One region of the Actinoplanes sp. NBC_00393 genome, then DNA from elsewhere that is predicted to be linked to it. Evidence: riboswitches for the same ligand, from Rfam matches in the RefSeq annotation. Region 1 holds a riboswitch; each other region holds the start of a gene.
What was found. A riboswitch is a leader RNA that binds a small molecule or an ion and turns the genes downstream of it on or off. The one in region 1 is predicted to bind cyclic di-AMP.
Positions count from the first base shown of each region.

Region 1 (3,014 bases):
TGGTCGCCAGATACAGCCAGCCTTCGACGGTGGGCAGGTAGGTGATGTCACCGACCAGCCGCCGGCCCGGCGCTGCGGCGGTGAAGTCACGGCGGATCAGGTCCGGTGCCGGCGCGGCCTTGGCGTCGGGCCGGGTCAGCGACCGCCGCCGGCGTCGGGTGATCCCGGCGAGACCGCGTTCACGCATGACACGTTCGACGCGCTTGCGGTTGATGCGCAGCCCGCGGCGGCGCAGCTCGGCGCTGACCCGCGGGGACCCGTAGCCGCGATGCTCGGCCTGGATCTGCCGGATCAGGGTGGCGAGGTGCTCGTCGTCGGCCTGACGCACCTGCCTCGCCGGTTCGGCGGCCAGCCACTCGTAGTAGCCCTGCCTGCGCTTGACCGCCAGCACACGGCACAGCCGTGCCACGCCGTAGACAGCGTGGTGCTCAGAGATGAACCGGTAGCGGTGGATCAACGACCCATCTCCTTCGCAAAATAGGCGGCCGCTTTCCGCAGGATCTCCTTCTCCGTCTCCAGCTCGGCGACCTTGCGCCGCAGCCGGCGCAACTCGTCTCGCTCGGCGCCGCTCAGCTCGCCGTCGTCCGTACCGCGGTGGCCGGCACGCTGCTCCTCGGCACGTTTCGCGGCGTTGACCCAGCCGCGCAGGGTCTCATGGTTGACACCGAGCTCACGGCCGACGTCACGGATCGTGCGGCCCGCAGAACGGACCAGCTCGACCGCGTCCCGACGGAAATCCTCGGAATACTTCGAAGGGCGGGGCACCCGGACATCCTTCCCCCAGACCACTGTCTGGTTTCAAGGTGTCCGGCTCGAAGGTGGAACCTCACGGGTCCGGAGACAGCGCTGCCGGTCAGCCGGACGAACCGGCTGACGCTCACGGCAGCATCCCAGGCCAGCAGACAACGCTGGCCGTCAGCCGGACGAACCGGCTGACGCGCACGGCAGCATCCCAGGCCAGCAGACAACGCTGGCCGTCAGCCGGACGAACCGGCTGACGCGCACGGCTGCATCCCGGGCTGGGAGACAGCGGTGGTGGTCAGCCGGGCTGGCGGCTGGTGTTGGTTTGCTGTGTCAGCGGCGTTCGTCGAAGCGGCGGCGGGCTGAGCGGCCGGCCCGGAACGCCCGGCGGCTCAGCCAGAAGCCGAGCACGACGAGGGCAATGATCAACAGGAGCAACAGCCAACGCATCAAGACCTCCCCAGCCTGTTCACGCTCCTCTGTGCCCTGCGTGGTTCGTTTTCAACCGGCACTACGGCAAGGCGCGCAACGGTGGTTGGGGTTGGGTGACCACCCGGCCGCGGGGTACTTCGGTGGGGAGGGCGGGTCCGCGGCCGGGTGGTCGGGTGAGGTGTCAGAGGCGGATGCGCTGGCCCGGGAAGATCAGGCTGGGGCTGTCCAGGCGGTCCTTGTTCAGGTTGTAGAGCGTTCGCCAGCCGCCCTTGACGTGGTAGCGCTTCGCGATCTTGGCGAGGGTGTCGCCGGAGCGGATCACGTACGTCTTGCCGGTCGCCTTGGCGGTGGACTTCTTCTTCTTGACCGTCTTGGTGGTCTTGTAGACGCCGGGCTTCTTTCCGCACGTCGGCCACGGCTTGAGGCCGCGCTTCTTGTAGAGCTTCTCGGCGATCTTGATCTGTTCGGCCTTGGTGGCCCGGTTGGCGGTCGGGGCGTACTTGCCGCCGCCGTTCGCGAGCCATGTGCTGCGGCTGAACTGCAGGCCGCCGTAGTACCCGTTGCCGGTGTTGATGTGCCATCTGCCGCCGGACTCGCACTTGGCGAGCACGTCCCAGTTCACCTGGCGGGCGGCTTGTGCCGGGGTAGCGCCGACGAGCATGATGCCGGCTCCGGTTACGCTCGCGGTCATCAGACCGAGGGCAAGGCGCGTTCGTCTACCGATCCGAGACATGGAAGATCCTCCACGCCTGCGAGGTGAGCTGTCGGGTTCGGGCTGAGGTGCCCGGCCGGCTCGATGCGGCTTCACCCCTAGGCGCGGCATGTGGCGCGCCGGATTACGTGGGTCCCCCGCTCCTGCCCTCAAATCGTGTCCGGGAGCGGCGGCAGGATTCGGCGGACCGTCCACGGTGCCCGCAATCGCGGGACGGCCCGACGGTAACCACGGCGGGGAGGCGAAGACCAAGCTTCAGACCCGGAATAGTGACGTTCTTCTCAGTATTTGCCCGATTTGATCTTGTTCGTGCCCTGGAAAGGCAGGCATTCCGGAAACGGGGCTTCAGTCGGTCGTTCCGCTATCGCGGTGGCCGGACACATGGGACAGGCGCCGCCAAGACGCCCGGCAGCAGCGGGCAGCAAGGCCGACGCCGGGAGTGGCGGACCGGCCCGCCGGAAAGCAGCTTGGAGTGGTGCGGGGCCTGCCAGTTGCAGCGCCAGGTGATACGGGGCCAGCAGCCGGAGTCAACACCGAGCCGGCCGCCCGCAAGGCAGCGCAGAGTAGTGGGGTGCCGGCCGCCGGAAAGCAGCGCCAGGTGGTGCAGGGGCAGCCGTCGGAACGCGGCGCCGGGTGGGGCAGGCCGGGTGAGGGCTGGCCGGCCGCCGGAAAGCAGCGCCGGATGGTGCAGAGCCAGCCGCAGGAACGCGGCGCCGGGTGGGGGCAGGCCGGCCGCCGGGAGGCGGCTACGCGGGCAGGGCGACCCGGTCTGTGGCGTGAGCGGCAATGAAGTCGAGGTCGGGCTCCCAGCCCAGGCCCGGCGAGGACGGGACGTCGACGAAGCCGTCCACACAAACGATGGGGCTGGTGGTCACGTCGCGCGCGTAGTACTTGTCTGAGCCGGACACGTCGGACGGCAAGGTGAAGCCGGGCAGGGCGCTGAGGGCGACGTTCGCGGCGCGGCCGATGCCGAACTCGTGCATGCCGCCGCACCAGACCGGTACGCCGGACGCGCGGGCCAAGTCGTGCGCGCGGACTGCGAAAGTGAGCCCGCCCATCCGGGAGACCTTGATGTTGAGGATCCGCCCGGCCCGGAGACGCAGTGCGGTGACCAGGTCCTCCACGTCCT
Region 1 covers NZ_CP107942.1:364,408-367,421, reverse strand. Annotated here, with positions in the region: gene OHA21_RS01645 (IS3 family transposase) at 1-457, opposite strand, end outside; gene OHA21_RS01640 (transposase) at 454-765, opposite strand; gene OHA21_RS01635 (transglycosylase family protein) at 1,355-1,864, opposite strand; cyclic di-AMP (ydaO/yuaA leader) riboswitch at 1,905-2,080, opposite strand; gene menC (o-succinylbenzoate synthase) at 2,632-3,014, opposite strand, start outside.

Region 2 (3,014 bases), 2.8 Mb from region 1:
CTGACCCGACTGTTCGTGGAGCGCGCCAACGCGAAGGACGCCGAGGGCCTCGCGTTGCTGTATGAGGAGGACGCCGTGATGGCGTTCCCGCCCGGCAGTCAGACGCGTGGGCGCAAGGCGATCCAGCAGCTTTGGGAGCAACTGCTGCCCAAGATGCCGCAGTTCGAGCCCGAGCAGCCACTGCCCACCCTGCTGAGCGGCGACCTGGCGCTGACGTCCACCCCACCCAAGGACGGGTCGGGCGCTCGCGCGCAGGTGGTGCGCCGGCAGCCGGACGGTTCGTGGCTACGCGTGCTCGACCAGCCGGAGTTCGTCCAGCCGGACGTCCACTGAGGTCCGGTGTGTGTTGAGCCCGGCCGTCCCGTCGCGGGACGGCCGGAGCCCGACGTTCAGATCGTGATCCGCTGGCCTGCGTAAAGGAGGTGCGGGCTGTTCAGGACCGTGTCATTGGCCCGGTACAGGGCACGCCACCCACCAGCCACGTCGTAACGGTTGGCAATGCCCGCAAGGGTGTCGCCTGGCCGGACGACGTACGTGCGGGTGGTCGCGGCGCTGGTGGCCCTGCGCGCCAGTGCGTTGCGGGCGGCGGCCCTACTGGCGGCTGCCCTGCGAGCTGCGGCTTTTCGGGCAGTGGCCTTCGTGGACGCGCTCGGTTTGTAGGCGTTGCGCCTGCCGCAGTGCGGCCAGGCACCGATTCCTTGACCGCGGAGTACGCGTTCGGCGATCAGGATCTGTTCGGACTTGGTCGCCCGATTCGCGGTCGTCGCGTACCTTCCGCCGCCGTAGGCACGCCATGTGCCCCGACTGAACTGGAGGCCGCCGTAATAGCCGTTGCCGGTGTTGATGCGCCAGTTGCCTCCGGACTCGCATTGGGCGATGGCGTCCCAGTTGACGGATGCCTGAGCGGGCGAGGCGGGACCGACCAGTGCCACGGTTCCGGCAAGGCCGGCGGCAACCACGCCGAGGGCACGGTGAAGTTGTTTGTGGATGTGAAACATGAGTAGTTGTCCTCCACGCCTGCGAGGTCAGCTGTCGGGTTCGGGCAGAGGTGCCCGGCCGCACGTGGCGGCTTCACCCCGAGGCGCATCAGCGCCGAGGAACCTTTGGGTCCCCCGCTCCATGCCGTTTGGGTTATTGATCCGTGGTCGGCGGCAGGACTCGGCGTTCCGGCCACGGTGTCCGCAATGTGCGGACTGCCGACAATTGTCACCGCCCGACGAGGCTGGCCATGCCTGCAAGCGGGGTCGGTGACCTTGTACCCCCAAATTAGCGGCTTTGATCCAACTTCGTGCGAGTAACTCCATATATTTCCGTGACTCGACTACCGATCGGTAACCAGTGCTGCGGACCGTCCACCGAGGGTGCACAATCGGCAGCCATGAGCGATGGAGCACGCGAGTTCGACGTGATCGTCTACGGTGCCACCGGTTTTGTCGGTGTCCTGGTGGCGCGGCATCTGGCCGGCCACGCGCCAACCGGCACCCGGATCGCGCTCGCCGGGCGCTCACCGGCGAAACTGGAGTCCGTCCGGTCCGAGTTGGGCGTCGACTGGCCACTCGTTGTCGCGGACGCCACCGACGCTGCCGCGCTGGCCACGATGGCCGCCCGCACCCGGGTTGTCATCACCACGGCGGGGCCGTATGCGAAGTACGGCCGGCTTCTCGCGCACGCCTGCGCCGAGGCGGGCACCGACTACGTCGACCTGACCGGTGAGGTTCTTTTCGCCCGGGACAGCATCGACGACAACCACGAGGTCGCCCGGCGAACCGGGGCCCGAATCGTGCACTCCTGCGGCTTTGACTCGATTCCTTCCGACATCGGCGTGCACGTGCTGTACGAGCAGGTTCAGGCCGACGGTGCCGGCGAGCTGACCGACACCACGCTGGTGGTGACCAGCATGCGCGGGGGTGTCAGCGGCGGCACGATCGACTCGATGCGCAACCAGCTCGACGTCATGAAGAAGGACGTGAAGCTGCGCAAGATCGGGGCCAGCCCGTACTCGTTGAGTCCCAACCGTTCCGCGGAACCAGATCTCGGCCGCCAGCCGGACATGGTCACGCTGCCCGCCTCCGAAGTGGATCCCACGCTTCGCGGCCACCTAGCGCCGTTCGTCATGGCGTCCTACAACACCCGGATCGTCCGCCGCAGCAACGCCCTGCGCGGCTGGTCGTACGGTCGCCGGTTCCGTTACCGCGAGACGATGAGCGTCGGCACCTCCCCGCTGTCACCGGTGCTCGCCTTCGGCACGAAACTCGCGCTGGGCGGCCTGGTCGCCGGGCTGGCGTTGCCGCCCACCCGCTACGTGCTGGACCGCATCCTGCCGAAGCCGGGCACCGGCCCGAACGAGCGCACCCAGCGCAACGGGCACTTCACCATGGACATCTTCACCACCACCACGGAGGGCGCGCGCTACACCGCACGGTTCCGCGCCAAGGGCGACCCCGGCTACGCCGCCACTGCCGTAATGCTCGGCGAGTCCGCCCTGGCACTGGCCCTGGACCGCGACCAACTGCCCCCCAGCCAGGGCGGCGTCCTGACCCCAGCCACCGGCATCGGCAACGCCCTGGTCACCCGCCTCCGGGCCGCCGGAATGGAGATCACCGCCCGCAAGCTGTAACAGCCCGATCAGCCACCTCCAAGCGGCAGCCCGGAAGCTGTAAACGTCCCGATCAATACCTCCAAGCCGCCGGCATGGAAATCAGCGCCCGCAAGCTGTATTCGCCGGGCGCTGGTGGGCCGGTCAGGTTGGGCGGCCGGGCGATCGAACGGAAATCAGCGCCGTCGGCAAGCTGTAGCCGCCGGACGCCGACGGTCTGGTCAGGTTGGGCGGCCGGGCGATCAAACCGAAATCAGCGCCCGCTAGCTGTGGCCGCCGGCGCCGCGGTCCGGTCAGGTTGGGCGGCGGGCGATCAGTTCGAAGACGTGCCAGTGCTTCGGGCCGCTGAAGGCTGGGCCGGGCGCGTCCTGCTCATGCCAGTGCTCGGTCTCCAAGCCGTCCACCAAGGCGCGCGCCT
Region 2 covers NZ_CP107942.1:8,998,453-9,001,466, reverse strand. Annotated here, with positions in the region: gene OHA21_RS41695 (YybH family protein) at 1-333, shown strand, start outside; gene OHA21_RS41690 (transglycosylase family protein) at 390-998, opposite strand; cyclic di-AMP (ydaO/yuaA leader) riboswitch at 1,000-1,143, opposite strand; gene OHA21_RS41685 (saccharopine dehydrogenase family protein) at 1,379-2,617, shown strand; gene OHA21_RS41680 (class I SAM-dependent methyltransferase) at 2,890-3,014, opposite strand, start outside.
Region 2: linked by a shared signal. The riboswitch ahead of OHA21_RS41690 (transglycosylase family protein) and the one ahead of OHA21_RS01635 (transglycosylase family protein) in region 1 are both predicted to bind cyclic di-AMP.

Region 3 (3,014 bases), 420 kb from region 1:
AGCCGCAGTGGCAGGTCGTCCGGGCGGGCCTGCACCGCCGCGGTGAGGCTGTCGATCAAGGCGTCGCTCATGAGAGGCGATTATGCCCCGGTCCGCTGAGGGCCTGTCCGTGACGGTGACCAGAAGCCACACGCGAAAGGCGCGTCAGGGCCGCAAGCGGGCTGGGGCTCGCGGTGGGAGAGCGGGGACTTTTCGTCACGCGTACCGGAAAATGCGAAACGGCCGCTGCCCGATGCTGACAGCGACCGTTTCGTGGAGTGCTCTAGCCCGGTCGGCGATAGCCAGCGATCGGGCCGCGATCGATCGACGCCATCCGCACGTGGTCGCCCGTGTGCGGCGCGTGCACCACCTTGCCGCCGCCGATGTAGAGGGCGACGTGGTGCAGGTCCGAGTAGTAGAAGACCAGGTCACCCGGCTTCAGCTCGGCACGGCTGACCGGTGAGGTGGATCCCCACTGGTCTTTCGTGTAGTGCTCGAGGTGGACGCCGACCGAACCCCAGGCCTCCTGCGTCAGGCCTGAGCAGTCGTAGCTGTTCGGGCCGTTGGAGCCGAAGACGTAGGGCTTGCCGATCAGGTCGCACGCCTTCTGGGCCGCGCGACCACCCTTGTCGTTGGTGTACGTCACCGGGCACGGACCGGTCCGCAGCGGGCCGTCGTTGACGTCCGCCGTGCCGTACGCATCGATCCGCAGCTGCTGGAGGTCCTCGATCTCGCCCTCGATCGTCGTCTTCTTCGACGCCAGATCCTTGTCACGGACGGCGATCTCGGAGGCGAGCTGGTCCACCTTCGCCTTGTCGGCTGCGTACTTGTCGCGCAGCCGCGCCACGTCGGCGATCGACTGCTCCCGGTTGTAGGCCAGCTGGTCGAGGAGGGTGAGCTTCTCGGTCAGGCCGTCCGGGTCGCCACTCATGATCGCGTTGAGCGCGCTCGGCGGCCCCTGCATGTAGGCGTCCACCGCGAGGCCGCGGACCTCGACCATGGCGGCGTCCACCTGGGCCTGCAGCGGGGCCAGGGTCTTCTCCAGCTGTTTCTGCTGCTTCTGCAGCTTCTTCAGCTTGCCGTGGACGTCGTTGTACTGCTCGATGACGGGTTCGAGCTTGTTCCACTCCGTATCGATCTTCTTCTCGATGTCGGAGGGGGTGGGCTCGGCGTGGGCAACGGCCGATCCGGTGAGCACGAGCCCAGCCGCGGCCACGGCGCAGATCAGGCCGCGCACAATCCGTTTCACGAAGGTGCGTTGTCCTTTCTTCCCACTCGGCCGCCGACCGGGTTAGCTGACGGGTTCGGGCGGGAAGCGCGCCCGGCCGCGTCGCCGCGGCTTCACCCCGGTTACCTGGTTCCCCGGTTCGCCCTCGCGGGCGACTAGGCGGTGGCTCGTCCAGATCGGCCGGATGGCCGATGGGGGGCTGTCGAACCGGGGACCACCGTACTCGGATCAAGGACGTAACTGAAGCGTGCCCACGTGGCGAAACCGTCCGCGCTTCGTCGGCTACTTTGCGTGATCAGAACGGCCAAGTGTTCAGGGCTTTGCCGAGCCAGGGGACGACCAGGACTACGGTGGGTAACACGAGTAGGCCTACCGCGGCGGTGGTCGCGGCGACGGTCAGTGTCGTGGAGCTACGGTCCGGGCCGTCCAGCCGGGCCAGGCGCCGGCGACGTGATTCACCCTCCGGGTCGGCGGCCACCTCCTCCGCCAGGGGGACGGCGTCGGCGAGACGAGCAAGCGCGGCCCGCAGCGGCGCCGGCCCGGTGCGGCGCCGCGCGGCATCATCGGCCACCATCTCCAACAGCAGGTGTACGGCGTCCAGCGGCGCCCTGCTCCGCAGCGGCCGGGGCACCGCCCGGTAGAACGCGGTGAACGACTCCATCACCAGCTCGTGCTTGTGCCGCAGGTGGGCGCGCTCGTGGGCGAGGACCGCGTCGACCTGTTCGGGGTCGAGCACCTGCAGGACGCCGTCGCTCAGGACCACGCGGGGGTCCCGGCCGGGGACGCAGTACGCCATCGGGAGGGGGCCGTCGAGTACGCGTACCTCGCCGCCCTTGATCTCTTCCCGGCGCTCCACCCGGTCGAGCAAGTCGACAAGCATCCGGTGCCGGGCGCGACGGGCCCGGGCCCGGTAGCTGACCCGGCCGAGCGAGATCAGCAGACGGATCACGATGGTCGCGGCCACCGCGAGGGAGAAGATCAGCGCGGCCACGGTCTCCGGGTGACGGGCGCCGGCGGCGCGGGTCACCTCTTCCGGGGCGGCGAGGACGACGCCGAGGGCGCAGAGCACCGCGGTCAGCGTGAGCGCCTGCCAGAGCAGGACGCCGGCGACCGGGGCACGGTCGAGCCAGCGGACGTGCGCCAGGATCCCCGGCGCGATCAGGGAGAGGGCGAGCCCGAGCGCGCCGAGCAGGAGGGCGGTCACCGCTCGGGGTTGCGCGCCGCTTCGATAGCCGCCTTGAGAGCGTCCGGGGGCAGCTGACCGACGAAGTACGCCAGGGCGGCGTCGCGGTCGGGGGTGGCGCTGAGCGCGTCGAGCATCAGCCCGGCGGTCATCTCCTCGCGGGTCTGCGCCGGCGCGTACCGATAAGCGCGGTCCGCCTTCTGCTGGGTCACGAGCTTCTTCTTGGCGAGCCGGTCCAGCACGGTCATCACCGTCGTGTACGCCAGGTCGCGGTCACGGCTGAGCAGCTCGTGCACCTGCCGGACGGTGAGCGGCTCGCGCGCGTCCCACAGCTTCGTCATGACCTCGCGCTCGAGGTCGCCCATTGCCATGCCCGGAGTCTACTTCAACTTGTCGTACTACGCGGCGTAGTATCTACTACGAGGCGTCGTAGAAGTGGGGGACCTCGTGGACGTGCTCGATCTGACCCGGCTGCAGTTCGCGGTCGTGACGATCTACCACTACCTGTTCGTACCGTTGTCGATCTGCCTGTCGGCGGCCGCCGCCGGCCTGCAGCTGACCTGGATGCGCACCGGCAAGGACAAGTACCTGCACCTCACCAAGTTCGTCGGCAAGCTGCTGATC
Region 3 covers NZ_CP107942.1:783,314-786,327, reverse strand. Annotated here, with positions in the region: gene OHA21_RS03520 (ATP-binding protein) at 1-71, opposite strand, end outside; gene OHA21_RS03515 (C40 family peptidase) at 263-1,228, opposite strand; cyclic di-AMP (ydaO/yuaA leader) riboswitch at 1,245-1,379, opposite strand; gene OHA21_RS03510 (M56 family metallopeptidase) at 1,503-2,411, opposite strand; gene OHA21_RS03505 (BlaI/MecI/CopY family transcriptional regulator) at 2,408-2,761, opposite strand; gene OHA21_RS03500 (cytochrome ubiquinol oxidase subunit I) at 2,838-3,014, shown strand, end outside.
Region 3: linked by a shared signal. The riboswitch ahead of OHA21_RS03515 (C40 family peptidase) and the one ahead of OHA21_RS01635 (transglycosylase family protein) in region 1 are both predicted to bind cyclic di-AMP.